One region of the Hymenobacter sp. NBH84 genome, then DNA from elsewhere that is predicted to be linked to it. Evidence: riboswitches for the same ligand, from Rfam matches in the RefSeq annotation. Region 1 holds a riboswitch; each other region holds the start of a gene.

The links. A riboswitch is a leader RNA that binds a small molecule or an ion and turns the genes downstream of it on or off. The one in region 1 is predicted to bind S-adenosylmethionine.
Region 2: another riboswitch for S-adenosylmethionine. It lies ahead of F1C16_RS04170 (homoserine dehydrogenase); the one in region 1 lies ahead of metH (methionine synthase).
Region 3: another riboswitch for S-adenosylmethionine. It lies ahead of F1C16_RS19815 (phosphoadenylyl-sulfate reductase); the one in region 1 lies ahead of metH (methionine synthase).
Region 4: another riboswitch for S-adenosylmethionine. It lies ahead of F1C16_RS15155 (O-acetylhomoserine aminocarboxypropyltransferase/cysteine synthase family protein); the one in region 1 lies ahead of metH (methionine synthase).

What each region holds. Positions count from the first base shown of each region.
Region 1 is NZ_CP043644.1:4,472,873-4,480,198, reverse strand. It holds gene metH (methionine synthase) at 1-3,234, opposite strand, end outside; SAM riboswitch class I at 3,307-3,418, opposite strand; gene F1C16_RS18765 (PA14 domain-containing protein) at 3,643-4,812, shown strand; gene F1C16_RS18760 (alkene reductase) at 4,969-6,093, shown strand; gene F1C16_RS18755 (SDR family oxidoreductase) at 6,330-7,208, shown strand.
Region 2 is NZ_CP043644.1:998,522-1,005,847, forward strand. It holds gene F1C16_RS04150 (AarF/ABC1/UbiB kinase family protein) at 1-550, opposite strand, end outside; gene F1C16_RS04155 (TetR family transcriptional regulator C-terminal domain-containing protein) at 687-1,319, opposite strand; gene F1C16_RS04160 (deoxyribodipyrimidine photo-lyase) at 1,364-2,674, opposite strand; gene F1C16_RS04165 (SDR family NAD(P)-dependent oxidoreductase) at 2,825-3,541, opposite strand; gene F1C16_RS04170 (homoserine dehydrogenase) at 3,680-4,945, opposite strand; SAM riboswitch class I at 5,108-5,215, opposite strand; gene F1C16_RS04175 (pyruvate carboxylase) at 5,484-7,326, shown strand, end outside.
Region 3 is NZ_CP043644.1:4,725,238-4,732,563, reverse strand. It holds gene F1C16_RS19840 (hypothetical protein) at 1-260, shown strand, start outside; gene F1C16_RS19835 (hypothetical protein) at 357-635, opposite strand; gene der (ribosome biogenesis GTPase Der) at 778-2,100, opposite strand; gene era (GTPase Era) at 2,275-3,171, opposite strand; gene hemH (ferrochelatase) at 3,383-4,429, shown strand; SAM riboswitch class I at 4,716-4,807, shown strand; gene F1C16_RS19815 (phosphoadenylyl-sulfate reductase) at 5,081-5,833, shown strand; gene cysD (sulfate adenylyltransferase subunit CysD) at 5,925-6,830, shown strand; gene F1C16_RS19805 (sulfate adenylyltransferase subunit 1) at 6,931-7,326, shown strand, end outside.
Region 4 is NZ_CP043644.1:3,602,452-3,609,777, forward strand. It holds partial or broken gene dxs (1-deoxy-D-xylulose-5-phosphate synthase) at 1-1,714, opposite strand, end outside; partial or broken gene F1C16_RS23050 (lysylphosphatidylglycerol synthase domain-containing protein) at 2,033-2,518, shown strand; gene F1C16_RS23055 (hypothetical protein) at 2,628-3,011, shown strand; gene F1C16_RS15145 (hypothetical protein) at 3,122-3,529, opposite strand; gene F1C16_RS15150 (LysM peptidoglycan-binding domain-containing protein) at 3,756-4,058, shown strand; SAM riboswitch class I at 4,272-4,388, shown strand; gene F1C16_RS15155 (O-acetylhomoserine aminocarboxypropyltransferase/cysteine synthase family protein) at 4,727-6,106, shown strand; gene metX (homoserine O-acetyltransferase) at 6,344-7,326, shown strand, end outside.

The DNA of each region.
Region 1 (7,326 bases):
CTGATCGAGCAGCTTTTCGATGCCAAGGCCGGCCGTTACGGCGAAGCCGCCGATGTAGTCGGCGCGGCCGGTTTCCAGCGGGGCCACGTAGTCGGAGAAGGCCACGTTGGGGATGTTCTTGCCCTTTTCGCCTTGCTGACGCAGGGTAAAGAACTCCGTTTCCACCTCCTGCCGGGTATCGTCTTTGAACACCTGAATGGTGTCGTAATCGACGGTATTGGCTGGCCAGAAGCCAAACACGGCGCGGGCCGTCAGCAGCTTCTCGTCGATGACTTTACGCAATAGAGCCTGAGCATCTTCGAACAGCTTGGTAGCGGCTTCGCCCAGCGTTTCGTCTTCCAGAATGCGGGGGTAGCGGCCCTTCAACTCCCAGGTGTGGAAGAAGGGCGTCCAGTCGATGTAGGTGGCCAACTCGGCTAGGTCGTAGTCTTCCAGCACCTTCGTTCCCAAGAAGGTAGGCTTGGTGATGGGCGTTTCTTCCCAATCGGCCTTAAAGCCGTTTTCGCGGGCTTGCTCGATGGTGAGGTAGCGTTTGTCGCGCTGGCGGCCGGCGTAGTCGTTGCGCAGAGTCTCGTACTCGTCGCGCACGGTGTGGGCGTAGGTTTCCTTGGCCGAGCCCAGCAGGCCTGCCGCTACCCCCACCGAGCGAGAGGCGTCGTTCACGTGCACCACGGGTCCGGTGTAGGCAGGCGCAATCTTCACGGCGGCGTGCAGGCGCGAGGTAGTGGCGCCCCCAATGAGCAGGGGCGTTTGCAGGCCGCGGCGCTCCATTTCCTGGGCCACGTACACCATCTCATCGAGCGAAGGCGTAATCAGGCCACTTAGGCCAATAATGTCGACCTGTTGCTTTTCGGCTTCGTCCAGAATCTTTTCCAGCGGCACCATCACGCCCAGGTCCACAATATCAAAGTTGTTGCAGGCCAGCACCACGCCCACAATGTTTTTGCCGATGTCGTGCACGTCGCCTTTCACCGTGGCCAGTAGGATTTTACCGGCGGTTTGCCGGTCGCCGCTTTGCTTGTCGGCCAGCAGGTAAGGCTCTAGGTAGGCCACGGCCTTCTTCATCACGCGGGCCGATTTCACGACCTGCGGCAGGAACATTTTGCCGGCCCCAAACAGGTCGCCTACCACGTTCATGCCGGCCATCAAGGGGCCTTCAATTACTTCCAATGGGCGCCCTACCTGCTGGCGCACTTCCTCGGTATCTTGATCAATAAACTCCGTGATGCCGCGCACCAGCGCGTGTTGCAGGCGCTCCTGCACGGGTAGGCTGCGCCAGGCATCGGCTACTACCTCCACCTTTTCCTTCTGCTTCACCGTTTCGGCGAAGTCCACGAGGCGCTCGGTGGCATCGGGGCGGCGGTTCAGCAGGACGTCTTCGCATAGTTCGAGCAGGTCTTTCGGCACCTCGTCGTACACGCCCAGCTGACTGGGGTTCACGATGCCCATATCCAGGCCCGCCTTGATGGCGTGGTAGAGGAAGGCCGAGTGCATGGCCTCACGCACTACGTCGTTGCCACGGTAGGAGAAGCTGATGTTCGAGACGCCGCCGCTGGTGAGGGCGCCGGGCAGGTTCTGCTTGATCCAACGCACCGCCGCAATGAAGTCCAGCGCATAGTTGCGATGTTCCTCCATGCCGGTGCCCACGGTCAGGATGTTGGGGTCGAAGATGATGTCTTCGGGCGCAAAATCGACCTCGTTTACCAGGATATCGTAGCTGCGTTGGCAGATTTCGATGCGGCGCTCGTAGCTGTCGGCCTGGCCGTTTTCGTCGAAGGCCATCACCACCACGGCCGCGCCGTACTGGCGCACCGTGCGGGCACGGGCCTTAAATACTTCTTCGCCTTCCTTGAGGGAAATGGAGTTGACAATGCTCTTGCCCTGCACACACTTCAGGCCAGCTTCCAGCACGCTCCACTTCGAGGAGTCGATCATGACGGGCACACGGGCAATGTCGGGCTCGGAGGCAATCAGGTTGAGGAAGGTGGTCATGGCCTGCTCCGAATCGAGCATGCCTTCGTCCATGTTCACGTCGATGACTTGGGCGCCGCCTTCTACCTGGTCGCGGGCTACCGCCAGGGCAGCTTCGTAGTTGCCGGTACGAATGAGGCGGGCGAAGGCGCGCGAGCCGGTCACGTTGCACCGCTCGCCCACGTTCACAAATAAGCTCTGCTCGGTGATACCGAACGGCTCCAACCCGCTCAGGCGGGTAGCGGGCGGCACCTTGGGTAGGGTGCGCGGCTTGTACTTGTCGGCCAGGCGGGCCAGCTCGGCAATGTGCTGGGGCGTGGTGCCGCAGCAGCCGCCTACCACCGTCACGAGGCCATCGGTGAGGTAGCCTTCCACCAAACCCGCAAACTCCTCGGCCGACTCATCATACCCACCAAAGGCGTTGGGTAGGCCAGCGTTGGGGTAGGCGGAAATGTGCACGTCGGCAATGCGGCTCAACTCCTTCACATATACTTTAAGCTGATCGGCACCGAGGGCGCAGTTCAGGCCCACGCTGAGTAGGGGCAGGTGACGAATGGAGTTCCAGAACGCCTCTACCGTCTGGCCGCTCAGGGTACGGCCCGAAGCGTCGGTGATGGTACCGGAAATCATGATGGGCACCTGCCGGCCGCCTTCATCGAAGAACTGCTGCACCGCGTACAGGGCCGCCTTGGCGTTCAGCGTGTCGAAGATGGTTTCGATGAGCAGGGCGTCGGAGCCACCGTCTACCAGGCCACGCACTTGCTCGTGGTAGGCGTGGGCCAGCTCGTCGAAGGTCACAGCGCGGAAGCCGGGGCGGTTCACATCGGGCGAGAGGGAGGCGGTGCGGTTGGTCGGGCCAATGGCGCCGGCCACGAAACGCGGCTTGCTGGGGTCCTTGGCCGTAAACTCGTCGGCTACTTCGCGGGCCAGCCGCGCCGACTCGTAGTTCAGCTCATATACAATGTGTTCCAGCGCGTAGTCGGCCTGGGCGATGGTGGTGCCGGAGAAAGTATTGGTTTCCACCATATCGGCACCAGCGGCAAAGTACTCCGCGTGGATGCTCTTGATGATGTCGGGGCGCGTGAGCGAGAGCAGGTCGTTGTTGCCGCGCAGGGGCTTGGCGTGGTCGGCAAACCGCGGGCCGCGAAAGTCCTCCTCCGTCAGCGTGTAGCGCTGAATCATGGTGCCCATGGCGCCGTCTAGGATCAGGAGGCGGCGTTGGAGGATGTCGTAGAGCGGGGAGTCGGGGCAGGTCGTCTTCATGGATTTTCCTTCGGGAAAGCAGCGGGTACGAAAGCTTATCCAGAAAGAGAAAACCGCCGAAGCAGGTTCCTGTACTTATCTTCTTCCGCCCAATAGCTAGGGCGAAATGGGAGTTGGCACCTTGTAATATGTCAGGTTGCCAAGACGTCACAGGGCCCAATCCCTCGGTCTTTCTGGATAAGTAATACGCAAAGATACAGCTCAAAGCTCAGATTACAACCGTCCTGGCTTTTCTGCTGAGGCTGCTGCGCGAGGTTGGCTTGGTAGATCGAAAATCTTGTTTGATGAGTAGGAGGCGCCACTCTGTTGAAAAAATCGTCACGGCTTTTACTTCTGCCGCATTTTGTATCATCAGCGGCTAGTAACCCAGAGCATCTATCCCCCGCTGGTTTCGTGGTTATGCACCTTATGCGGATTTTCCTCCTGCTTTCTGGTTTCCTGCTCAGCCGTGCGGTGTTAGCGCAGACTATTATGCCGCCTTCTGCCGGCACGGGTTTGCGAGGACAGTACTATGCTGGGCGCGACTTTGAGAAGCTGGTACTCACTCGCCTCGATAAGAATATCGACTTCGACTGGACCTACAGCCCGCCTACCCCCGGCCGACCATCGGAGCGGTATGTATCGCCGGGGCCGGGGGTGCCGGGCCAGTGGTTTTCGGTACGCTGGACGGGCTACCTCTACGCTCCCTCGACGGGTACTTACAAATTCAAGATTGCTACTGACGATGGCATGCGCGTATGGATTGGGCAGCAGCAAATCTTGGACTCCTGGCAATATCAGCCAGTTACCATATCTTCTACGCATATGATCTTGAAGGCTGGGCGCTACTACCCTATACGAGTGGAGTACTTTCAGGCAAACTTCGACACCCGAGCGCTGCTGGCCTGGCAAACACCACCTCTCACGGAGCCTTCGTGGTGGGATAAGGTGCGTGAGGCCGTAGGGTTTGGCGAAACTGACCCGGCACCTATTCCTACGCGCTACCTCTACCCCTCTTTACCGGCTACAGCCGCGCCGCGCCCTACCCCTACTCTGCCGCCAACAGTAGCCGCCGCACCCAGTGCTCCACCAACTACCACTGCTTCCAAAGTGGCATCCGTGGCTAAGGCTCGGCAAACCAAACTGGCTACGCGCCGCCCAGCCACCATCCAGCCGCTTACGGCGTTGCGCCCCCAGGCAGCCGACGCCGATGCTGTAGCACCAATTCTTCTTCTGCCTACTCTGAACACGCTCACGAAGGGCGAGACCCTTACGTTACCCAACCTCTATTTCACCCGCAGCACGGCGGCGTTGCTACCTACCTCCTACCCTACCCTGAACGCGCTAGCCCGCACCCTAGAGCAACAGCCCGCGCTCCGCTTAGCAATAGCCGGCCACACCGATAATGTAGGCGATGCGGCGCTCAACCAACATCTTTCTGAGAAACGTGCCCAGGTAGTGCGGCGCTACCTGGTGCAGCAAGGCATCGATTCGCTCCGGCTAGCGGCGGTGGGCTATGGTGGCACCCGGCCAGTGGCTGATAACCGCGACCCGCGCCAGCGGCCTCGCAACCGGCGGGTAGAGGTTGTGGCGCAGTAGGGTGATAGATAGTAGTACCAGCGAGCAAGATGGCGCGGCAGCATGAGCGTGTTAAGATTTGATAACCTCTGCACCAGCCAAAACATTCGTGTACAAACATGAGTTGTAGACACCGATACGCGCAGCACCTTTGCTGTAGCTGTACACCCACTCAACATGACACAGACAACCCATCTTTTCTCGCCCTTCACCGTGGGCGCTCTTTCCCTACCCAACCGCCTCGTGATGGCCCCCATGACGCGCAGCCGCGCCGACAACCCCGAGCACAAGCCCACCGACATGCACGTGGAATACTACGTGCAGCGCGCTTCGGCGGGCCTGATTATCACGGAGGGCTCGCAGGTATCGGAGCAAGGCGTGGGCTACATCAACACGCCCGGCATCTACTCTGAGGAGCAGGTGGCCGGCTGGAAAAAGGTAACCGACGCGGTGCACGAAGCAGGCGGGCGCATCTACATTCAGCTGTGGCACGTGGGTCGTGTATCGCACCCGTTTTTCCATAATGGTGAGTTGCCGGTGGGGCCATCGGCTATTAAGCCGGAGGGCGCAAAGGCTTTCACAGGCAAGGGCATGGAAGAAGTGCCTACCCCCCGCGCCCTGGAGCTGAGCGAAATCCCCGGTGTGGTAGACCAGTTCCGCCAGGCCGCCCGCAATGCCAAAGCCGCCGGCTTTGACGGCGCCGAAATTCACGGCGCCAACGGCTACTTGCTCGACCAGTTCCTGCAAGACGGCTCCAACCAGCGTACCGACGAGTATGGCGGCAGCGTAGAAAACCGCAGCCGCTTTGTGCTGGAAGTGGTGCAGGCCGTGGTAGACGAGCTGGGCGCCGACCGTGTGGGCATCCGCTTCTCGCCCCAGGGTAGCGCCAGCATTCAGGATTCCGATCCAGTGGCGACGTTCAGCTATGTAACGGAGCAACTGAACCAGTTCAACCTGGCCTACCTGCACGTGATTGAGGCCCTACCCGGCCACCCCATGGCCCAGCCTAGCCGGCCGGCCGTGGCCGCCAAGCTGCACGAAATTTTCAACGGCACCTTTATCCTGAACGGTGGCTACACCCAGGAAACTGCGGAGGCAGCCTTGGCTAACAACGAAGCCGATCTGATTGCCTTCGGTGTGCCGTTCATTGCCAACCCCGATCTGGTGGAGCGCTTCGAGCAAGGTGCCGCCCTCAACACCCCCGATCCTACCACGTTCTACGTGGCCGGCGAGAAGGGCTACACGGATTATCCTTCGTTGCAGGAAACTAAGGAAGCGGCACAGGACATCGAGCAGAAATAAGCGTTGCTCGGTTTTCGTTTTGAAGACCAAGTACCGAATGCAGGCACCCCGTTTTCGACTGCCTACAACGTAATCTAGCTATACCAAGGAAAGCCTACTGCTCGGAGCGGTAGGCTTTCCTGTTTTCAGGGCGAGTTACTTTCTGGAACGGATTTCTAAACACAACAACTTTTTGGCCTACCCCTGACCTTCCGCCCTACCCTGCGTATCCCTTACCAACCTAAACTATTCTGACCATGAGCACTGACCCCAACGAACCTCGTCCTACCAATAGCGAAATTGACCCCAAACCTACCTCCTACCCCACCAGCGAAGAGGGCATGGATGTGAAGCCCGACTGGGATATGTCGAGCTACCACCCAGCAAACAAGCTGGCCGGCAAAGTGGCTCTCATTACGGGCGGCGACTCCGGCATTGGTCGGGCCGTAGCGCTGGCGTTTGCCATGGAAGGCGCCGACGTAGCCGTTATTTATCACACCAACGCCGAAGACGCTGAAGTAGTAGGCCAGGCCGTACGCGCTCAGGGCCGCAAGTTTTTGTCGATTCAGTGCGATGTGCGCTCAGCAGAAGCCTGCCGCGACGCCGTGCGCCGCACCCACGCCGAGCTGGGCGGCTTCAACATTCTGGTAAACAACGCCGCCTACCAGATGGGCTACGAAAACTTCGAGACCATACCGGAGGAAAACATTCACATCACGTTCGATACCAACATCAAGGGCTACTTCTTCATGGCGCAAGCAGCCATTCCGTTCCTGAAGGAAGGTGATTCCATCATCAACACGGGTAGCATTGTAGGCTTGGTAGGCAACAAGCACCAGATCGACTACGCCTCTACCAAAGGCGCTATTCATACCTTCACCAAGAGCCTAGCGCAGTACCTGGGCGACAAGAAAATCCGGGTAAACGCCGTGCTGCCTGGCCCTATCTGGACGCCTTTTATTCCCGGCGGTATGCTGAAAGAGGACTTGAAAACCTTCGGCGACGCTACCATGCTGGGCCGCCCCGGTCAGCCCGAGGAACTGGCGCCAGCTTACGTGTATTTCGCTTCGACTGACGGTAGCTACTCCACGGGTAGCCTACTGGAAGTAACGGGCGGCATGCCCAAAGGCGGCTGAGTTTGCCGCGTCTCTGCGCGAGGCGCGGTGCCCACAACGGCCTTCCCAAAAGCTTCCGCCGGCCGTGCCGGTCGGAAGCTTTTTTCTGGGCGCAGCTTCCGCCAACCGCCGTGCTTTT
Region 2 (7,326 bases), 1.3 Mb from region 1:
TAGTGGCCTCATCCAGCCCCAACACACGCAGGGCCACGGGCTTCACCATCCGCAAATCTGAACGGATACTATCGGCCACGCCGGGATATTGCACCTTTACAGCCAACGCTTTACCGTCCTTCTCAGCAAAGTGCACCTGCCCAATGCTGGCGGCCTGGCGGGCGTTCAACTCAAACGTATCAAATAGCTCAAAAGGCGACTTGCCAAACGCATCCCGGAACGCCTTCACAATCAGCGGCCCCGACAACGGCGGCGTTTGGTACTGGGCTTGGGCAAACTGCTCGGCATAAGCTGTGGGTAGGATGTTCTTCTCCATCGCCAGCATCTGCGCCACTTTCAGCACCGAGCCTTTCATCTCGCTCAACGCGCCGTACAGCTCCTCGGCGTTGGCCTGGTGCAAATCAGCCGTAGCGCTTTCCGCCCCCACAGCCCGCTTGGCGTAGTGCTTCACGTAGTTGGCGCCCACGTTTAAGCCCGTTTTGGCGAAACGGGCGGCGCGTGCCACTTTAGTAGTGGGTAGGGAAACGAGCGGCTTAGGAGAATCAGACATTGGGATGAAATAGAGTAATAGAACGTCATTTCGACCAGCGGGAGAAATCTCGCGTGCTTCGGTAATTACCTGCTGGAGTTAGCACGCGAGATTTCTCCCGCTGGTCGAAATGACGTTCTTTCAAGAGTAAACAACCCTACCGGCTCTGCACCAGGAACCGCACGAAGTCCACGGCAGAGTCCAGGGTGTTGCGGCCTACCAGGTCGAAGCTGAGTGTCACGGCTTTTTCGATGGCCGCGTCGGTGCGCTCGAAGCCCAGGGAATCGTCTTTGGCGAAGAAGCCCAGCACAAACAGCATCTGCTGCCAGAAGGCGCGGGGGTATTTCTCCTGAATCATGGGGCGGGAAGCCACTTCCTCAGTGCGCCGACCATCGCGCAGAATATCGGCCACGAACTGCTCGAAGCCCTGGCGGAAATCGTCCAGAATACGCGGCGTCATGCCGGGCATCTTAGATAGCGAGTAGCGCAACGACCACAACGCGTAGCTGCGGTTTTGCTTCAGAATTTCCAGCAGCGTGTAGTAGAAACCCAGCAGTTTTTCGCGGGCGCCGTACTGCTCCCACACGGGTTCCTCGGCGGCGCGGGCGCGGGCCTGGCGCCCAAAATCAGCCCAAATCTCGCGGTCGATGGCCGCGAAGGTAGAGTAGTGCTGGTAGAATTCGGCCTCGGTAGCGCCCAGCTTGTGCATGAGCTTATAAACCGAAACCGGCGGCTGGCCCTTGCGCAGCACGTAGTCGAGATAAGCGAGTTTGATAGCTTCCTTTTCCATGATGGTATAACCGTTGAGTAGGGGTTTAAGTTGCCGATAAAAACCTATTTACGAGCGGCGCGGTAGGCATCCAGCGCACGTTGGCGGGCCTCCTTGTGGTCGACTATCGGCTGGGGGTAGGCGTCGGTGCCAAACTCGGGTATCCAATCCTTCACGTACTCCAGCTTGGGGTCGTATTTTTGGAGCTGACTTTCGGGACTGAAAATGCGAAACCACGGCGCCGACACCACGCCCGTGCCGGCCGTCCACTGCCAGTTGCCGATGTTGTTGCTCATGTCGTAGTCGATGAGCTTGTCGGCGAAATACTGCTCGCCCCATTTCCAATCAATCAGCAAATCCTTAATCAGAAAGCTGGCCGTGGTGATGCGGGCGCGATTGTGCATCCAGCCGGTTTCATTGAGCTGGCGCATGCCGGCATCTACCAGCGGAAATCCGGTGCGGCCCTCGCACCACGCCGCAAACTCCTCCTGGTTGTTGCGCCACTTGATGTGCCGAAAGGGCTTGTCGTAGCTTTCCTCCACGGTATTGGGAAAGTGCCAGAGCAACATCATAAAGTAGTCGCGCCAGATTAGCTCGTCCAGCAGCTTGTCGTTGAGGTCCTGCGCCTGACTCATTAGCTGCCGTACGCTGAGGGTGCCGTGGCGCAGGTGCACCGAGCGGTGCGTGGTGCCGTGGTCGTCGGCGAGGCGGTTGCGGGTTTTGTCGTAATCCTCTACGTAATTTTTATTGGGTAGGCGAGCGGGCGGTACGGGCTGCTCGTAGCGTTCAAACCCCATGTCAGAGAGGGTAGGGCGAGCCGGAGCATGCGCAATATGGTGCAGGTTTTCCTTGGTGAATAACCGCCGCGACGGCCGTTCCTGGAAGCTGTCGTCCTGCAAAGCGGCCCGCCAAGCCTTATTGTAGGGACCGTATACTTTAGGCGGTGTGCCCGCTTTGGTTAGCACCTCGTCCTTAGCAAAAATCACCTGGTCTTTGTGCGTCGTAAAGGGCACATCGTGCTTGTCCAACAGTTTGCCAATAGCCTCATCTCGTTGGCGGGCGTAGGGCTCGTAGTCCTCGTTGGTGTGCACGGCGGCTAGGTCGTAGTCCTTCAACAACTGCTCGAAAACCTCCTCCGGCTTGCCGTAAAACACCAGCATGGTGCCGCCGTTGTCCTGGGTTTCCTGCGCCAGCTGCTCCACGGCGTCGTAAATGAACGTCACGCGGGCGTCCTGCTTGCTGAGCAGTTTATCCAGAATGTCGCGGTCGAAAATGAACAGCGGTATTACCGGCGCATTGTCTTGCAAAGCGGCTGCTAGGCCGGTATTATCGGTGATGCGCAAGTCGCGCCGGTGCCAGAAAATCGTGATTTTCATAAGGGTTGTTTCTTATGCAACTGAAAAATCTGTCATCCTGAGCTTGCGAAGGACCTTCTCACGGTAGAACGACCATCGTAACAACGACTCGTTCTAGCGTGAGAAGGTCCTTCGCAAGCTCAGGATGACAGATTACAAAACATCACTGCCTTACTTCAACCGGCCCATGCCACCATGCACGGGCAAGACCTGGCCCGTGATGAAGCTGCTGTGGTCGGATAGTAGGAACGACGTCATGTAGGCCATATCCTGGGGCTGCCCCACGCGCTGCAAGGGGTGGCGCTTGGCGCTTGCCTCGGCCTTCTCGGGGGTGTTGAGGAGGGTAGCTGCCAGGGGCGTATCGGTGAGGGAAGGCGCGATGCAGTTCACGCGGATGTTAGCGCCAGCATACTCGGCGGCCAGGGCGCGGGTGAGGCCTTCCACGGCGGCTTTCACCGTGGCCACGCTGGTATGAAAACTCATGCCCGTTTCGGCGGCTACGGTGCTGAAAAGCACGATGGAAGCGCCATTGGCTTTTTTCAGCCGCTTCACCACGGCCTGCACCACTTGCACAGCACCCAGCACGTTCAGCTCAAAATCCTGCCGAAAATCAGCCGGCGCAATGCGCTCGAAGGGCCGTAGCCGAATGCTGCCGGGGCAGTATACCACACCGTGCAAGGTGTCGGGTAGGGAGTCGAAAGCGGTAGCGGCAAGGGGCTGCGTAACGTCGAGGGGTAGGAAGGTGGTGCCCAACTCGGCCAGCTCCGGCGACTCGTGCCGCGAGGCCGTGAACAGATTGGCTTTCAGGCCATGCAGCAGGTGAGCTGTAGCCAAGCCAATACCGGAGGATGCACCTACCAGGAGAATATTCTTATCAGCAAATTCCATGAAAAGCGAAGCAAGTGAACGGTTGAGTTTCTGCTACGCAGGAATGGCTGTAGGTGGTTATTACCAGCTCAAAAAAGCTCGACAGCTAGCAGGATTCTTTCCCGATAGCCGTCGAACTATAAGTTGATAGACAATCAATTACTCGGCAAAATACGCGGCGGCTCCGGCGAGCTGGGTATCGGCGGGCCGAGCGGTAGCTGCTGCTCGCAACGGGGTAGGGAGGCGCACTACGCAAATGCCGGGCAGCCGCAGCCACTCGGCTTGCGCCAGTTGAGCCAGCCCAATGGTACCTGTGAGGTAATGCCCGCGCACGGCCGAGCGGAAGGTTTCGTGCACCCGCGTGAAGTCGGCTTCCTGGGGGACATGCTCGTCCGTGAACGTCACCAGCACGTCTACTTCAGCAGCGTCGGGCGTCAGGGCTGAGTCGATGTTCTGGCTGATTTTCTTGTACTCGTAACGGTAGCCGTAGGTAAGGGCCGACAAGTCGCTGAGCACGGCCGAGGCGGTAGGCACCGCGCCTGCCCCGCGGCCCAGAAAAAACTGTCGGTCGGCAAAGCCGCTCTGGGTGATAAGGCCGTTGTACTCGTCCTGCACCCGTGCTAGCTCGTGCTCGGGGCGCACCAGGGTAGGCAGTACGGCAGCCGCCACGTTGCCGTCGGGGAGGCGGCGAGCCTCGGCAATGAGCTTGAGCGACAGGCCTTTCTCGCGGGCGTAGTCCGAGGCCAGGTCGCTTAGGCGGTCGATGCCCACGGCTAGGATTTGCTGGGGCGAGGTCACCAGTCCGAACGCGTGCGTGAGCAGCAGCACCAGCTTGTTGCGGGCGTCCAGACCTTCCACATCTAAAGCAGGATTGCTCTCGGCGAAGCCCAACGCCTGCGCCTTGCTTAGGGCCTCGGCAAAGGAAATGGCATCGCGGTGCATGGCCGTGAGAATGTAGTTGGTGGAGCCGTTGATGATGCCCTCCACCGCTTCCAGTAAGTCGGTGTCGTAGTATTCCTCCAGGTTCCGAATGACGGGTAAGCTGGCGCAGGCGGCAGCCTCATAGAGCAACGGAGTGCCGGTTTGACGCTGCAATTCTATCAGCTCGGGCAAGTGCTCGGCCAACATCTTTTTGTTGGCCGTCACCACGGCTTTGCCCCGGCGCAGGGCCTCGGTCACGATGTGGTAGGCTTTGTCAGCGTCGTCAATCAACTCCACAATCACGTTCAAGGACTCATCATTCAGCAGATCGGCGCGGTCGAACGTAAACAGCTCGGTGGGTAGGCTGCGCTGCTTGGCGCGGTCTTTCACGCCAATGCGGCCAATGCGGGCGCGCAGGCCGGGCGTGCGTTCTAAAACAGTGTGCAGGCCCTGGCCTACCACGCCAAAACCAAATAAACCAATACGGATGTCGGAGCGAGTCATGCGGAAAACGAAATCAAGGCAGCGGCTACTGCCGTAGGTGAGGGAAAATTTCGCCTCCACCCCAAAGCATCTCACCAAGATTTCTTCCCGAAAAGGCCCAAAAAAAGCCCTTCCGACAAGTCAGAAGAGCCAAACCCCAAAACGGGGCACTAAGCCTTTCGTAACTTATCTTCATCTGCTGTCGCAGATTCAGGATGTAGCACCTTGTAGCTATGACTACCGGTTGCTAAGGCATCGCAGGGCCTGTCCCTCCGCCTTTCTTGATAAGTGCTCCGTTGTGGGAGCGGTAGGGCAAATATACGAGGCCCGCGGTTGGCGGCAAGTATTTGCTTTCGTACTTGCTCGTAGCACTACCCACAATCGCCTTCGCACTCGCTCGGCTATGCCGAGCGAGTGCGAAGGTGAGTGCATGAGTACAAAATTGAATGGAAGTGCCTAATAATTGTCATTTTGATCGTAAAAAGCAGCCTTTTTTGTCCTTTCTGTTAAATTATTGCCTAGTTTGAGGCCGCGCTGACTAAAACACCACTACCTACTCATGAACATTCGCAAACTCCTCGTTGCCAATCGGGGCGAAATTGCCATTCGCGTAATGCGTGCCGCTACCGAATTGGGCATCACCACGGTAGCCGTATACACCTTCGAGGACCGCTACTCCCTGCACCGCTACAAGGCTGATGAGGCCTATCAGATTGGCGAAGACGACGAGCCGCTGAAGCCCTACCTCGACATTGAAGGCCTGCTGCGCATAGCCAAAGCCAACGGTGTAGACGCCATCCACCCCGGCTACGGGTTTTTGAGCGAAAACGCGACCCTGGCCCGGCGCTGCGGCGAGGAAGGCATCATCTTCGTGGGGCCGCGGCCCGAGGTGATGGAGGCGCTCGGCGACAAGGTGCGCGCCAAGGAAGTGGCCTTGCGCGAGCAAGTGCCTATTATTCAGAGCAGTGAAGAAGAGTTGAATGACTTCGAAACAGCTCGCGCCGAAGCCAACCGCATCGGCTACCCCGTAATGCTGAAGGCTGCCAGCGGCGGCGGCGGTAGAGGCATGCGCGTCATCCGCGACGACGACCAGCTGGAGAAAGGCTTCTTCGAGGCCCGCAACGAAGCCCTGAAAGCATTCGGCGACGACACCGTATTCCTTGAGAAGTTTGTGGAGCAACCCAAGCACATTGAGGTGCAGGTAGTGGCCGACGCCTACGGCAGCGTAACGCACCTCTACGAGCGCGACTGCTCGGTGCAGCGCCGCTTCCAGAAGGTAGTGGAGGTAGCGCCCGCCCTGGGCCTAGCCGAGGAACTACGCGAGCAATTATACGACTACGCCCTGCGCCTGGCCCGCGCCGTGAACTACAACAACGTGGGCACGGTGGAATTTCTGGTGAAGCCGGAGGAAGGTGAGATTTACTTCATTGAGGTGAACCCGCGCATTCAGGTAGAGCACACTGTCACGGAAATGGTCACGGGTGTCGACCTCATCAAAACCCAGCTTTACATCGCGTCGGGCTACCACTTGCAGGACCCCGAAATCAACCTCGACCCGCAGGTGCGGCCCCGCATTACGGGCTTTGCGTTGCAGTGCCGCCTCACCACCGAAGCGCCCGAAAACGACTTCAAGCCCGACTACGGCACCATTGTGGCCTACCGCTCGGCGGGCGGTTTCGGTATCCGGCTGGACCAGGGCTCGGTGTACCAGGGCGCCAAGATTCTGCCGTTTTTTGACTCGCTGCTGGTGAAGGTGTCGGCCCAGGCGCCTACCCTTAAGGAGGCGGCCGAGCGGATGCTGCGCACCCTATCGGAGTTCCGGATTCGGGGTGTGCGCACTAATATTCAGTTCCTGCAAAACATTGTGGCGCACCCTGATTTTCAGAATGGTAGCGCCACCGTCGACTTCATCAAAGACCATCCCGAGCTATTCAAGTTTGAGGTGCGCCAAGACCGTGGGACCAAGCTGCTGACCTTCCTGGGCGACATCATCGTGAACGGCAACCCCGACGTGCACGGCGCCCAGGACCCGGCCCGCGACCTGCCCAAGCCCAAGCTACCCCACTACGACGCCACCGCACCCTACCCCCCCGGCACCAAAAACCGCCTTACCGAACTAGGTCCTGAGGGCTTTGCCAAGTGGCTGCGCGAGGATACCCTCATTCACTACACCGATACTACCCTGCGCGACGCCCACCAGAGCCTGTTGGCCACGCGCATGCGCACCTTTGATATGCTGAAGGTGGCGGAGCGCTTCGCCAAGCAGCACCCCCAGACGTTTTCGCTGGAGTGCTGGGGCGGTGCTACCTTCGATGTGGCCCTGCGCTTCCTGCACGAAGACCCCTGGGAGCGCCTGGCCAAGCTGCGCGAGGCCGTGCCCAACATCCTGCTACAAATGCTGA
Region 3 (7,326 bases), 250 kb from region 1:
GCTTTATTTTGGTAGGCGAAAACGTGTTTAACTTCCATGGCTCCGACGACTCGTATTATGAAGAGTGGTTTGAGGATGTAGAAGACGGCTGGATTGCTGGCGTCAACTTCCAAGAGCATGTTATTCGCGAAATGCGCCAGTTTAATCTCGATAGTTACATCAATTTTGGTGGGCAACTCGACGAGTTACCCTGGCGAACCTATGAGCCGCGCAAACTATTCAACGTAGTCGATAAAATTATTGGCTATCGGTTAGGATAGTGGCTGTTATTATAGCGAACCTATTCAAAGTAAACACAAAAAAAGGGGGCTCCCCTATGCGGAGAGCCCCCTTTTTCGCCTTTGCAGGCTACGTAATTACTGCTGGGTGGTGGTAGCGCCACCAGCTGGAGCTGGCGTAGCCTGGCTTGGCAGAGCATCAGCGGCATCTTCCATAGCGTCAGCTTTAGCTTCAGTAGCGTTTTCTACCGAATCAGCACCAGCTTCGTTGCCAGCTTCTTCCATAGCGTCAGCCTTAGCTTCGCCAGCTTCTTCTACGTTGTCAGCAGCATTTTCCTGAGCATTCTCAGTTTTGCTGTCGCACGAAGCGAACGAGAACGAAACGGCAGCCAGAGCGAGGAACAGTACTTTTTTCATGATGGAGGTAAATTGGAAAATGGAATTTCAGGTTTGGTGTTTCTCGCGGTTCCAGCCAGGCTGGAGGCGAAATTCGGGAGTTTATACCGGCGTTGGCAGAAGGTAACCCGACACTAGAAAAAAAACTTAAATTTTTTCTACCCTATTTTTTCCTAAACACAATACCAATCGGAACACCCTGAAAGCCAAAGTTTTCGCGCAGACGATTCTCCAGGTAGCGTGTATACGATTCCTTCACGTACTGCGGCAAATTGCAGAAGAACGCAAACACCGGGTTGTGCGTCGGCAACTGCGTCACGTACTTAATCCGTACCATCTTACCCTTTGTAGCGGGCGGTGGCGACTTCTCAATCTCGCGTAGCATCACTTCGTTGAGCTGAGAGGTAGGAATTTTGTGCATCTTGTTTTCGTACACCTGAATGGCCGTTTCGATGGCTTTGTGTACGCGCTGCTTGTTCAGCACCGAAATGAACACCACGGGCGGGTAGGCAATGGGCGCAATCTTTTCCATGATTTTCGCCTCAAATTCCTTGGCCGTGTTGGTCTCCTTGTCCTCGATGAGGTCCCACTTGTTTACCAGAATCACGATGCCCTTGCGGTTTTTATCGGCTAGGGCAATGATGTTTACGTCCTGGGCTTCAATACTGCGGGTAGCGTCCAGCATCACCACGCACACGTCCGACTCCTCCATGGCCCGGATGGCCCGCAGTACGGAGTAGAACTCCACGTCTTCCTTTACCTTGGTTTTGCGGCGCAAACCAGCCGTATCCACCAAGATAAACTCGTTGCCGAACGCGTTGTAACGCGCCGAAATGGAGTCGCGGGTAGTACCGGCAATATCGGTTACAATGCTGCGGTCAGTACCCAGCAGCAGGTTTACGAATGATGATTTACCGGCGTTCGGGCGGCCTACTACGGCAATTTTGGGTACTCCAGCATCAGGTTCTTCTACCCCTTCTTCTTCGAAGTGGCTTACCACGGCATCCAGCAAGTCGCCGGTGCCGGAGCCACTTTGCGAACTGATAGAGTAGATTTCGCCGTCGCCCATGCCCAGAGCGTAGAACTCGCCAGCGGCGTGGGCGCGGGCGTTGGTATCGGCCTTGTTGGCCACCAGGTAGATCGGTTTTTTGTCTTGGTAGCGGCGCAGTACGTTGGCAAACTCCTCATCTAGAGGGTGCAGGCCGGCGTCTACGTCCACCATAAACAGCACCACGTCAGCCTCATCAATGGCCAGCTTCACCTGCTTATTGATTTCCTCCTCGAATACGTCCTCGGAGTTGTGCACGTAGCCGCCCGTATCAATCACGGTGTAGTACTTGCCAATCCAGTCGCCGTAGCCATAGTGCCGGTCGCGCGTTACGCCCGACTCGTTGTCCATGATGGCTTTGCGCTGCCCCACCAAGCGGTTGAATAGCGTGGACTTACCCACGTTGGGGCGGCCCACAATTGCAATGGTATTTTTCATTGGTCTGACTCCAGCCGCCGGCCCGACCAAGTTCGGCAGTGCCCGGAGTAGTTAAGTGAGTTGTTGAGGTCGGAATGTAGGGGCGCCTCGCAGGCGCTCGTCGTTACTGATGTTGTTTAGTAAAACACTGTTGCGCGACACGGTCGTTCAACGATGGGTGCGTGCAACACACCCTTACTGGTACCCAAACCGGCTCAGTGCCTTTGGGTCGGTACGCCAGTTTTCGTTGACTTTGACGTGGATTTCGAGGAACACCTTTTTCAGGAAAAACTTCTCCATTTCCTCCCGCGCCCAAGTCCCTACCTTCTTCAAGGCCTCCCCGCCTTTACCGATGATGATGCCTTTCTGGCTGCTGCGCTCCACGTAAATCGTGGCCCGCATCCGAATAATGTCGTCCTCTTCCTTGAACTCCTCGATGCCTACCTCACAAGAGTAAGGCACCTCTTTTTTGTAGAGCTTGAAGATCTTCTCCCGAATCATTTCGGCGGCAAAGAAACGCTCCGGCTTGTCGGTTAGTTCGTCTTTGGGGTAGTAGGGCGGGTGGATGGGCAGCTTTGCCAGAATCAGATCCAGCAGCTCACCGGTCCCGAATTTCTCCAGCGCCGAGATGGGTAGCACGCGGGTGGCATTGGGCAGGTGCTCCTCCCAATAGGCTACTTTAGCCTCTACCTCAGCCTGATCGGCCTGGTCAATCTTGTTGACCAGCAGAAAGATGGGCGTGTCCTGCATTTTGCGCAGGCGCTCCACTACGGGTTCTTCGTCGTGCTTCTCGTAGATGTCCGTCACAAACAGCACCACGTCGGCATCTTCCAGCGATGAGTACACAAACGACATCATGGCGCTGTGCAACTCGTACTTGGGCTGAATAATGCCGGGCGTGTCGGAATAGACCAACTGGAAATCATCGCCGTTCAGAATGCCCAGGATGCGGTGACGCGTGGTCTGGGCCTTGCTGGTAACAATGCTAAGCCGCTCACCCATCAGGGCGTTCATCAACGTCGACTTGCCCACGTTGGGCTTGCCGATGATGCTCACGAAGCCGGCGCGGTGCGGTTTTGGTTCGGTATTCACGGGTTGTCAGGGAATTAGCCCGCAAAGGTACGGGTATTTTGAGCTTTTAGCTAGTAGCTGGCAGTCGTTAGCTTTTTTGTGGTTGGATTGAAGATAACCGGCCAACTTTGCGGTTACATAGTCAGCCTCTAGACATAAGTGAGCCTAGGAGCTGTCCGTTCTATCGAAAAAAGCGAATAGCCAACCGCTACTAGCTATCAGCTAAATAATAATGCCTACTCCCGCCACTCCCAAACGCCGCGTTGGCGTCCTGCTCGTCAACCTTGGCACACCCGACTCGCCCCGTACGCCCGACGTGCGCCGCTACCTCAATGAGTTTCTCACCGATGGCCGTGTAATTGACATGCCGGCCGCCGTGCGTTACCCTCTTTTTCAAGGCTTGGTAGTGCCGCTGCGGGCGCCCAAATCGGCCAAAATCTACCAGCAGCTCTGGGACACGGAGCGCGGTTCGCCCCTACTCTACCACGGCCTGGATTTGCAGAAGCTGGTGCAGGAGCAGTTGGGCGACGAGTACGTGGTAGCCTTCGGAATGCGCTATCAGAACCCTAGCATCGAGAAAGGGCTGGAGGAGCTGCGCGACGCAGCCGTAGACCGCATCATTGTGCTACCCTTGTTTCCGCAGTACGCGGCAGCTAGCACGGGCTCGGTGCAGGAAAAGGTGATGGATATTGTGAGCAAGTGGTGGATTGTGCCCAGCATCAGCTTTATCAGCAATTTCACCGATGACCCTAGCTTCATCGGCACCTTCGTGACACTGGGCAAGGCCGAAATGGCCAAACACGACTACGACCATGTGCTGTTCAGCTACCACGGCATACCAGAGCGCCACGTGCTGAAGGGTAGCTTCAAAGGCTACTGCCAGCTGGGCAAGTGCTGCAACACCTACAACAAGAACAACCGCTACTGCTACCGGGCGCAATGCTTCGAAACCTCGCGCCTGCTAGCCAAAGGCCTGGGCCTGCGCGACGACCAGTACACTGTGGCCTTCCAGAGCCGCCTGCAAAGCCGCCTGCGCGACCCGTGGCTGCAACCCTACTCCGACGAAGTGCTGAAGGAATTCCCCAAAAAAGGCATTCACAACGTGCTGGCCTTCTCCCCCGCTTTCGTGGCCGACTGCCTAGAGACGACCATTGAGGTAGGCGTGGAGTTCAAGGAATTGTTTGAGGAATCCGGCGGTAAGCACTGGCAGCTGGTGCCTTCCCTGAACTCGCATCCGCAATGGGTAGAAGGCGTGGTGAACATGATTCGCCAGAATTAGCAGCGCCTGATCAGTTAGCACGTCATTCCGAGCTGGTCGAGGAATCTCGCGTGCTGATGAAAGATAGAAATTACCGGGAGCACGCGAGATTCCTCGACCGGCTCGAAATGACGTGCTAGTATGGAAAACCCACTTTTCTAGCTATAGTTAGCCCGCTCAGAACCTTTCTTACCTTCGCTAGTTATATCCGACCTGCTACGTATAGCGGGTCGGATATTTTTTATTTGTGTTTTTCGGCGCTGTGTCTTTACCTTTGTGCCACCAATTCTTTCCCTTTGAAGGATTGTTTTTATACAGAGGCGTGGAGAGACAGGCTCGACGAAACGCCGGCAACCTCCGCTTAATGCGGAACGGTGCCAAGTCCTGACCATATAAAAACAAACAACCGTGGTCCATTCCAACAACCTCCGCACACTTGCTTCTCCTACCCTCTCCGGCCGTGTGGCCGCCTGCATGGGTATGATGTGCTGCTGTGCCTGTTGTTGTTGAAACGACCGGGAAGCATTTCCCTTTGACCTGAGTCTGCCTGCCTAAAGTGCCACCGGCAAGGCCCCGACTCCCCATCCGTACCGCGCACAAGCAGCCACAGCTGCCGCCGGCTACCCTTCCGCGGCCTCGTCCGCACTTCTTCCTCTAGATTTTTTTCGTTTTATGTCTACTTCCCTCGAATCGCGGGTTTCCGACCTACGCCAGCAGTTTGCTACCCAGGATGCACTAGATATCCTGCGCACTGCGGTAGAAGAGGCTCCCGGCAAAATTACTTTCTCTACCTCTTTTGGCATTGAGGATCAGATTATTACTCACCTGATTTTTGCGCACGACCTACCCATTGAGGTGTTCACGCTGGATACGGGCCGCAATTTTCAGGAGACGTATTCCACCTGGAGCAAGACTATTCTGAAATATCAGAAGCCCATCAAAGCCTACGCCCCGCAGACCGATAGTGTGCAGGCATTGGTAGAAGCCAAAGGCCCCAACAGCTTCTACGAGAGCATCGAGAACCGAAAGGAATGCTGCGGTATTCGCAAAGTGGAACCGTTGAACCGGGCGCTGCAAGGTCAGCAGATCTGGATTACCGGCATCCGGGCCGAGCAGTCGCAGAACCGCCAGACGATGGAGCCCGTGGAGTGGGACGAGCCGCATCAGCTTGTCAAAATACACCCGCTGTTCAACTGGACTTGGGAGCAGTGCTGGGCATTTGCCAAAGATAATGGCGTGCCTACCAACCCCTTGCACCAGCAAGGTTTCGTAAGCATTGGCTGTGCGCCCTGCACCCGCGCCATCAAGCCGGGTGAGGATTTCCGGGCTGGGCGCTGGTGGTGGGAAAATGCTGATGCCAAGGAGTGCGGCCTGCACGCTACCCACAACGGCCCCGACCCCGTGGTAGAATCGGTGCCAGCGTAGATCAATTGCTAAACCGGAACGTCATTTTTCCCGCTGGTCGAAATGACGTCTCCGTTTGGCAACTAACAACTGAATACAGACAACTCACTATATGCCTACCCTTGATTACCTGGACCGGCTAGAAGCCGAAGCCATTCACATTTTGCGCGAAGTAGCGGGCCAGTTTGAGCGGCCGGCGTTGCTGTTTTCGGGCGGCAAAGACTCTATTGTGCTCACACGATTGGCCGAAAAGGCTTTTCGGCCGGGCAAGTTTCCGTTTCCACTGGTGCACGTAGACACGGGCCACAACTTTCCTGAGGTGCTGGCCTTCCGCGACGCGCTGGCCGCGCAGCTCGGCGAGAAGCTGGTGGTGCGCAAGGTAGAAGACACCATCAAGCAGAAAGGCTTGCAGGACCCCACTGGCAAATACCCCAGCCGCAATCCGCTCCAAACCTACACGCTACTGGATGTAATTGAGGAGTTTGAGTTTGATGCCTGTATCGGCGGGGCGCGCCGCGACGAAGAGAAAGCCCGCGCCAAGGAGCGTATTTTTTCTGTGCGCGACGACTTCGGCCAGTGGGACCCCAAGCGCCAGCGCCCCGAATTGTGGAACATCTACAACGGCAAAATTCAGAAAGGCGAAAACGTGCGCGTGTTCCCTATTTCCAACTGGACCGAGCTGGACGTGTGGAATTACATTCGCCGCGAAAACATTGCCCTACCCGAAATCTACTTTGCTCACGAGCGCCAGTGCGTGGTGCTACCCGGCGGCCAACTACTGGGCCTCACAGAACACCTGCACCTCGATGCCGACGATGAGATTGTGAGCCGTCAGGTGCGCTTCCGCACTGTAGGCGACGCCACTTGCACGGCCGCCGTGGCCAGCGACGCCAGCACCGTGGAAGACATCATTGCCGATATCATCCAGGCCAAGGTGAGCGAGCGGGGTGCCACCCGCCTCGACGATACCATCTCGGAAACCGGCATGGAAGACCGTAAACGCAACGGCTATTTCTAAATGGTGAAGTTGTGAAGGGTGAAGTTGTGAATTACACGCACAATTCACCCACACGACAAACTCACAATTTCACAATCCCACAATTTCACCATTCCATCTCATGGATCTTCTTCGATTTATCACCTGCGGCAGTGTAGACGACGGCAAAAGCACGCTGATTGGCCGGTTGCTGTACGACTCCGATTCAGTGTCGCTGGATATTCTGGCGGCGCTGGAAAGCCGGGGCGCTGCCCAAGGCAACGTAGACTTGGCTTTGCTAACCGATGGCTTGAAAGCTGAGCGCGAGCAAGGCATTACCATCGACGTTGCCTATAAATACTTCACCACGCCGCGCCGCAAGTTCATCATCACCGATGCGCCGGGCCATGTGCAGTACACCCGCAACATGGTGACGGGTGCCAGCAATGCCGACCTAGCCATTGTGCTGGTAGACGCCCGCCATGGCGTGATTGAGCAAACGCGCCGCCACAGCATTATTGCGGCCCTACTTGGCATC
Region 4 (7,326 bases), 870 kb from region 1:
TTCTACCGTCACGATGGCGCGGTAGCGACTGAATACGTCGTGTAGCATTTCCTCATCCAGCGGCTTGCAGAAGCGCATGTCGTAGTGGCCAGTGCTGAGGCCTTCGGCGGCTAGTTCCTTGGTGGCGCGCACGGCGTAGTTGCCAATGTGGCCGATGGTCAGGATGGCCACGCCTTGGCCCTTGCGCACCAAGCGACCCGTGCCTACCGTCAACTTCTTGAGCGGCGTACGCCACTCCGGCATCACGCCCTCGCCGCGGGGGTAGCGAATGGTGAATGGACCTGCGTTTTCGGGTAGTTGGGCCGTGTACATCAGGTTGCGCAGCTCTTCCTCGTTCATGGGAGCGGCTACCACCATATTCGGAATCGAGCGCATGTACGACAGGTCGTAGGCGCCATGATGGGTAGGGCCATCGGCGCCGGCAAACCCGGCGCGGTCAAGGCAGAATACGACGTGCAGGTTTTGCAGGGCCACGTCGTGCACCACTTGGTCGTAGGCGCGCTGCATAAACGACGAGTAGATGTTGCAGAACGGCACCAACCCCTGGGTAGCTAGCCCGGCCGAAAACGTAACGGCGTGCTGCTCGGCAATACCCACGTCGAAGGCGCGGTCGGGCATGGCCTTCATCATAATATTCATCGACGAGCCCGACGGCATGGCGGGCGTCACGCCCATCACTTTGTCGTTTTGCTCGGCCAGTTCTACCAGCGTATGCCCAAATACATCCTGATACTTAGGCGGCTGGGGCTTGTCGGGAGTTTTTCTTGTAGATCTCGCCCGTAATCTTGTCGAACAAGCCCGGCGCGTGCCACAGCGTCTGGTCCTTCTCAGCCAGTGCGTAACCTTTGCCCTTCACTGTCACACAGTGCAGTAGTTTGGGGCCGGGAATATTCTTGAGGTCGCGCATGATGGTGACAAGGTGCTGCACATCATGTCCATCTACTGGGCCGAAGTAACGGAACTTCAATGCCTCGAACAGGTTGCCTTGCTTCAGCAAGGTAGCCTTCATGGCCTGCTCTACTCGGCGGGCAATTTGCTGGGGGTTTGGGCCAAATTTGGAGAGCTTACCCAGCACATTCCACAGCTCGTCGCGCACTTTATTGTAGGTGCGGGAGGTAGTGATGTCGGTGAGGTATTCTTTGAGTGCGCCCACGTTGGGGTCGATGCTCATGCAGTTGTCGTTGAGCACCACCAGTAGGTTGGAGTTTTCTACCCCGGCGTGGTTAAGGGCTTCAAAAGCCATACCGGCCGTCATGGCGCCGTCGCCAATCACGGCAATGTGCTGGCGGTCGTGCTCACCTTTGTACTCGCTGGCCACGGCCATGCCCAGCGCAGCGCCAATGCTGGTACTGCTGTGCCCTACCCCAAAGGCGTCGTACTCACTCTCGGTGCGTTTTGGGAAGCCCGACATCCCGTGGTAGCGGCGGTTGGTAGGAAACTGGTTGCGGCGGCCCGTTAAGATTTTGTGACCATAGGCCTGGTGGCCCACATCCCACACCAATTGGTCGTAAGGGGTATTGAAAACGTAGTGCAATGCTACCGTTAGCTCCACCACACCCAGCGAGGCGCCAAAGTGGCCGCCATAAATCGAAACGGAATCAATAATGAATTGTCGAAGTTCCTGGCTGAGCTGTACGAGCTGCTCGGGGCTGAGCTTTTTTAAGTCGTCGGGCGAGTCTATTGCCGCCAGCAGGGGACCAGGTTCAACAATCATCGTAGAGAGAGCAGAATAAGCTAGAAATAGTGTCGGTTAATGGGCCGGATGACGTTGCTCGAACCCAACCATACGTTACACGCCGTACACTAGACAAAGGTACGACTTTTCCGAAGGCGCGGTTGTACGATACCTTGCTCCTGACTTACTGCCTAGCAACCAATTCCGGGCCAGCCTGATTAATACCTACTTTTGTTTTCCCTACCCTACCTGCATATGCCACCTATTGAAGACTCTCAGGAACAGCAACTGCTTCACAAACTGCGCCCTTCGCGCATCGTGCTGCCAGTGCTGCTGGGGCTGAGTGTAGTGGGCTTCATGTTCTGGCGCAGCTACAAGCCCGGCGACCTTGCCCCACTGGCCAATGCAAAATTGCACTGGTTATTTATTACTCTACTCGTGCTTATTGCCCGCGATGCGGGCTATATGTACCGCATCCGGCACATTTCGGAGAAAGTATTAAGCTGGCGGGCTAGCATGGAGGTAATTATGGTCTGGGAATTTGCCTCCTGTGTTCTACCCTCGGCGGTAGGCGGCACCTCGGTAGCACCCTTTCTGCTGAATAAAGAAGGCATTACGTTAGGCAAATCGCTGGCCTATGTGATGGTGACAGCCCTGCTGGATAATATGTACTATGTGGTGCTGGTTCCGCTAGTGGTGCTGCTGGCCGGCGAGGGCCTCTACCCCGACGAAACCCTGCACAGCGGCCTCATCACTACCTTGCAAATTGCCTTTGTGCTGAGCTACGTGATGGTGTCGCTTTACTCTGGGCTGATGTTGTACGCGCTGTTTATCAACCCCATATCGGTGCGACGGTTTCTGGTGCGGTTCTTTTCGTGGCAGCTGCTGCGGCGGTGGCGTGGCAGCGCCTACCAGCACGGCGCCGAGATGGTAGCGGCCTCGGCCCAGCTGCGTGGCAACGGCGCGGGCTACTGGCTGCGCGCCATCTTCTCTACCATTTTTCGTCTGGACGGCCCGCTACGCGGTTATCGGCTGCATTATTGCCGCTTTCATTCAGGTTACGGGCCACGATTTTGCCATGATTTTCGCCCGCAACCTTACCTACAAAGTAATTCTGTTGCTGGCTATTACGCCCGGTGGCGCAGGTATTGCCGAAGGTGCTTTCCCTACCTTCTTCGGCAAGTTCATCGGCACGCCCACCATGACCAATTTCATTGTGCTACTCTATCGCATCACTACCTACTACCTGTACCTGGTATTCGGCGCCATTTTCCTGCCGCGGTGGGTAGGCCGGGTGTTTGGCCGGCGAGCAGCGGCCGAGGTTATGGCGTCGTAACGAGCCTACCCCTCCTACACAACACAAAAGGCCCGCTGACTATCTTCGTCAGCGGGCCTTTTGTGTTGTGTGTCAAAGCTCATTCGACACTTAAAACCCAACCAATATTTCTATTGAGCTTCCAGCATCATCTGCGAGCCGTCGGGAGCTTTCAGCGTGATTTCATCCTTGGTCAGGTTCACCACGTCGAACGTCATAGAATTGGGCGCGCCAGTAGGCGTGAGGGTAATTTTCTTGGCCGTTTGGTCGAAGGTGTAGTTGCCCTGCATGCTCTGCGCGGGCGACGACATATTGAACGAACCATTGGAGTAGAATTTTAGCTCTGTTTTCTTGTCGGCGCTGGTTTGGGCCACTTTTTCGCCGGCGGCATTGGTTTCTTTGTCAGTTGTCCAGGTTTTGCTGTCGGTGCCATAGAGCAGGTTGGTTTCGCCTACTTTGTTTTCTGAGCTACAGCTAGCCATGAACAGAGACACTAGTACCAACAGGCTGGCTAGGTAAGAAAGAGGAGAACGTTTCATAGGGAGGAGTGAAATGGGGTGAATAAAGCAAATCGCACAATACGGTATAGCACTGCGCCGATATTGCGACTTCTACGCCCCTAGCTCGAAAGAGTTTACCACACGCAAGCGCTACCGTGCTCCGCACAACCAAAATGCCCGGCAAGCGTAAGTTACGCAAGACCGTATGAGGCTCAGCCACATGCGGTTTTTCCTAGTTCCCTCACCTCCTAGCATTTGATATATCATGGGACTCTTTGATTTTCTGAATAAAGGCGAAGAAAAACCTGTTGCCCCCGCCGCCGGGACGCCCAACGCCAATGCCGACACCGATTTCTTCGGCAACAGCAAAGCCGATACCACTACCGCAGCAGCTACCACGAGCGAAACCTACACGGTAGTAAGCGGCGACTCGCTCTCCAAAATTGCTAAAAACCACTACGGCGACGCCAGCAAGTGGCACCAGATTTACGACGCCAACAAAGGCACTATTGGCAGCAACCCCGACAAGATCGAGGTGGGCCAAGTGTTACAATTGCCTAAGCTCTAAGCTAACCCAATATATCAAAAAGCCGCTTTCTGCTACAGAAAGCGGCTTTTTTTCTTGTATATACCTCTCTCCTACGGCCCTCGCAGCCCCATTGCATTTCCGGCCGTCGTGTCGAAAAAATATTTTCGTTAAAGTTTGGATTTTAAAATCCTGCCTTTACATTTGCAACCACCAACCCGGTACTCCCCCAACACGCTGGGGTAGTTTTTTTGAGATTTATACAGAAGTGGCGAGAGAACAGGCTCCGTGACCCACTGGCAACCATCCGCAGAAGCGCGACAGGTGCCAATTCCTGCCCGCTTGGCGTATTGCCGGTGGGAACTATAACCTTGAGTACCACATGTTGCTTTCATCCGACTTCATCCCTACCCACCCGCACACTCCGGCCGCCTCGTCGCGCTCCGAAAGTTTTGCGGGTTCTTGCATTTCGCTGGCTGCTGCGCCGATGCGAATGCGAATGTGTTGGGGTTGTCGGATGTAGCTCTTTGATGCTGCCGTAGCGCGCATCGCTTCTTTTCCTTGCCAGCACGCCACTTGTTGCCCTGCGCACAAGCGGCCCTCTCCTCCGACGCATGCCCTGCTGCGTCCCTGGCCCGGCTCCGACAGCCCCTAGAGTTTCCTAATTCTACTTTTTTCTTCTTCTCTGACTCGTTTTTTTCGTTTTCCATATGTCTACGCAGAACCTCCACTTCGAAACCCTCCAACTCCACGCCGGCCAACAACCCGACCCTACCACGGGTGCCCGTGCCGTACCGTTGTACCAAACTACTTCCTACGTGTTCAAAAACGCGGAGCACGGTGCTAACCTGTTTGCACTGAAGGAGTTTGGCAACATCTACACCCGCCTAATGAACCCCACCACCGACGTGTTTGAGCAGCGCGTGGCGGCTCTGGAAGGCGGGGTAGCGGCTGTGGCAGTAGGCTCGGGCCAGGCGGCGCAGTTCATCGCCCTCAACAACATCTTGCAGGCCGGCGACAACTTCGTGAGCACCACCTACCTCTATGGTGGCACCTACAACCAGTTTAAGGTAGCATTTAAGCGGCTGGGCATTGAAGTGCGTTTCGCCGATGGCGACAAGCCCGAGGAATTTGAGAAGCTGATTGACGACAAAACCAAGGCTATCTACCTGGAAACCATCGGCAACCCCAGCTTCAGTATTCCAGACTTCGAGAAGATTACGGCTATTGCCAAAAAGCACGACCTGCCGGTGGTAGTAGACAACACCTTTGGGGCGGGCGGCTACCTGTTCCGTCCCCTGGAGCACGGCGCGCACATCGTGGTAGAATCGGCCACGAAGTGGATTGGCGGCCACGGCACCAGCGTGGGCGGCGTGATTGTAGACGGCGGCAAGTATGACTTCGGCAACGGCAAGTTCCCGCAGTTCACGGAGCCATCGGATGGCTACCATGGTCTGGTGTTCAACGACGTATTTGGGGTAGGCGGGCCATTTGGCAACATCGCTTTTGCCATTCGGGCACGGGTAGAGGGCCTGCGCGACTTCGGTCCCGCCATCAGCCCCTTCAACTCCTGGCAGCTACTGATTGGCCTGGAAACGCTCTCGTTGCGCGTGGAGCGCACGGTAGAAAACACCCTGAAAATTGCGAACTGGCTGGAGCAGCATCCGCAAGTGGAATCGGTGAACTACCCTGGTCTACAAAGCAGCCCCTACTACCCCCTGGCGCAGAAATACCTGCCCAAAGGCGCAGGCGGCGTGCTTACATTCAGCATCAAAGGCTCGAAGGAAACGGCTACTCAGTTCATCGACAACCTGAAGCTAGTGAGCCACTTGGCCAACGTAGGCGATGCCAAAACGCTCATCATCCAGCCTTCGGCTACCACGCACCAGCAGTTGTCGGAAGCAGAGCAGCTAGCCTCGGGCGTGATGCCTACCTCCCTGCGCCTCTCAGTAGGCATTGAGCACTTTGAAGACATCAAAGGTGACCTGCAACAAGCTTTTGATGCGGTGAAAAACCTCGCTACCCCCGACGAGTCGGAGGAGGCGCTGCAAAAGCCAGCCAAGGAGCACGTGCAGCCGCTGGAAGTATAAGCCTGTCATTTGGAACGCAGTGAGAAATCTGAGTGAAGACCCCAGGTTTTACTCAGATTTCTCACTGCGTTCGAAATGACAATCTAATTGGTCCGGTGCCGACTGGGTTTTGTTTTTGGGGTGGGACTTTTAAACGTTCCCTCGGCACCGGCTCCAATTTGAGGTATATTCTATGCGCAGGAAGTGCGTACCGGGCGCACGATGGCGGCCGGTACCACTGCCTGCTTTTCGCGTTTTATGGAGGATTCAACTCACCTTTTTGTATCACCTGAGCCCTTTCCGCTGGAGAGTGGCACCTCCCTACCCCAGATGCATGTGTCTTACTGCACCTGGGGTACGCTGAATGCCGCTGGCACCAATGTGATATGGGTGTGCCACGCACTCACGGCCAACGCCGACGTGCTGACGTGGTGGCCCGGCTTGTTTGGTGCGGGCTTTTACTACGATCCGGCCGACTGGTTTATCGTGTGCGCCAATGTGCTGGGCTCCTGCTACGGCTCCACGGGGCCACTCACGCCAGCCGCGCCCGGCGCACCGGCGCCCTACCAGGCGTTTCCCCTGGTCACCATCCGCGACCAGGTGGCCGCCCACGAGTTGTTGTGCCAGCACCTGGGCATCACACAAATTCACACGCTGATAGGTGGCTCGCTAGGCGGGCAACAAGCCTTGGAGTGGGCCGTGCAGCAGCCTGCTTTATTCGAGCATTTGGTGGTGCTGGCTACCAGCGCCCAGCATTCGCCCTGGGGCATTGCCTTCAACGAAGCCCAACGCATGGCCATTCTGGCTGACCCTACCTACCACGCGGCCACACCCGACGGCGGCCAGGCTGGCTTGCAAGCAGCTCGGGCCGTAGCGCTCCTCAGCTACCGCACCTACGATGCCTACGGCCAAACGCAGCAGGAAGACACCGACGAGAAGCTCACTGATTTCCGCGCCAGCGCCTACCAGCGCTACCAGGGCCAAAAGCTCGCGGCTCGTTTCGATGCGTATTCTTACGTAACGCTATCGAGGGCTATGGACTCGCACAATTTGGGTAGGGAACGAGGAGGCGCAGCAGAAGCACTGGCCCGCATCCGGGCGCATACGCTGGTTCTGGGTATTTCTTCCGATGTGCTGTTTCCGCCCAGCGAGCAGCAATTCCTAGCGCAGCACATTCTCGGCGCCACCTACGCCGAAATGGACTCCTGCTACGGGCACGATGGCTTTTTGATTGAGGTAGA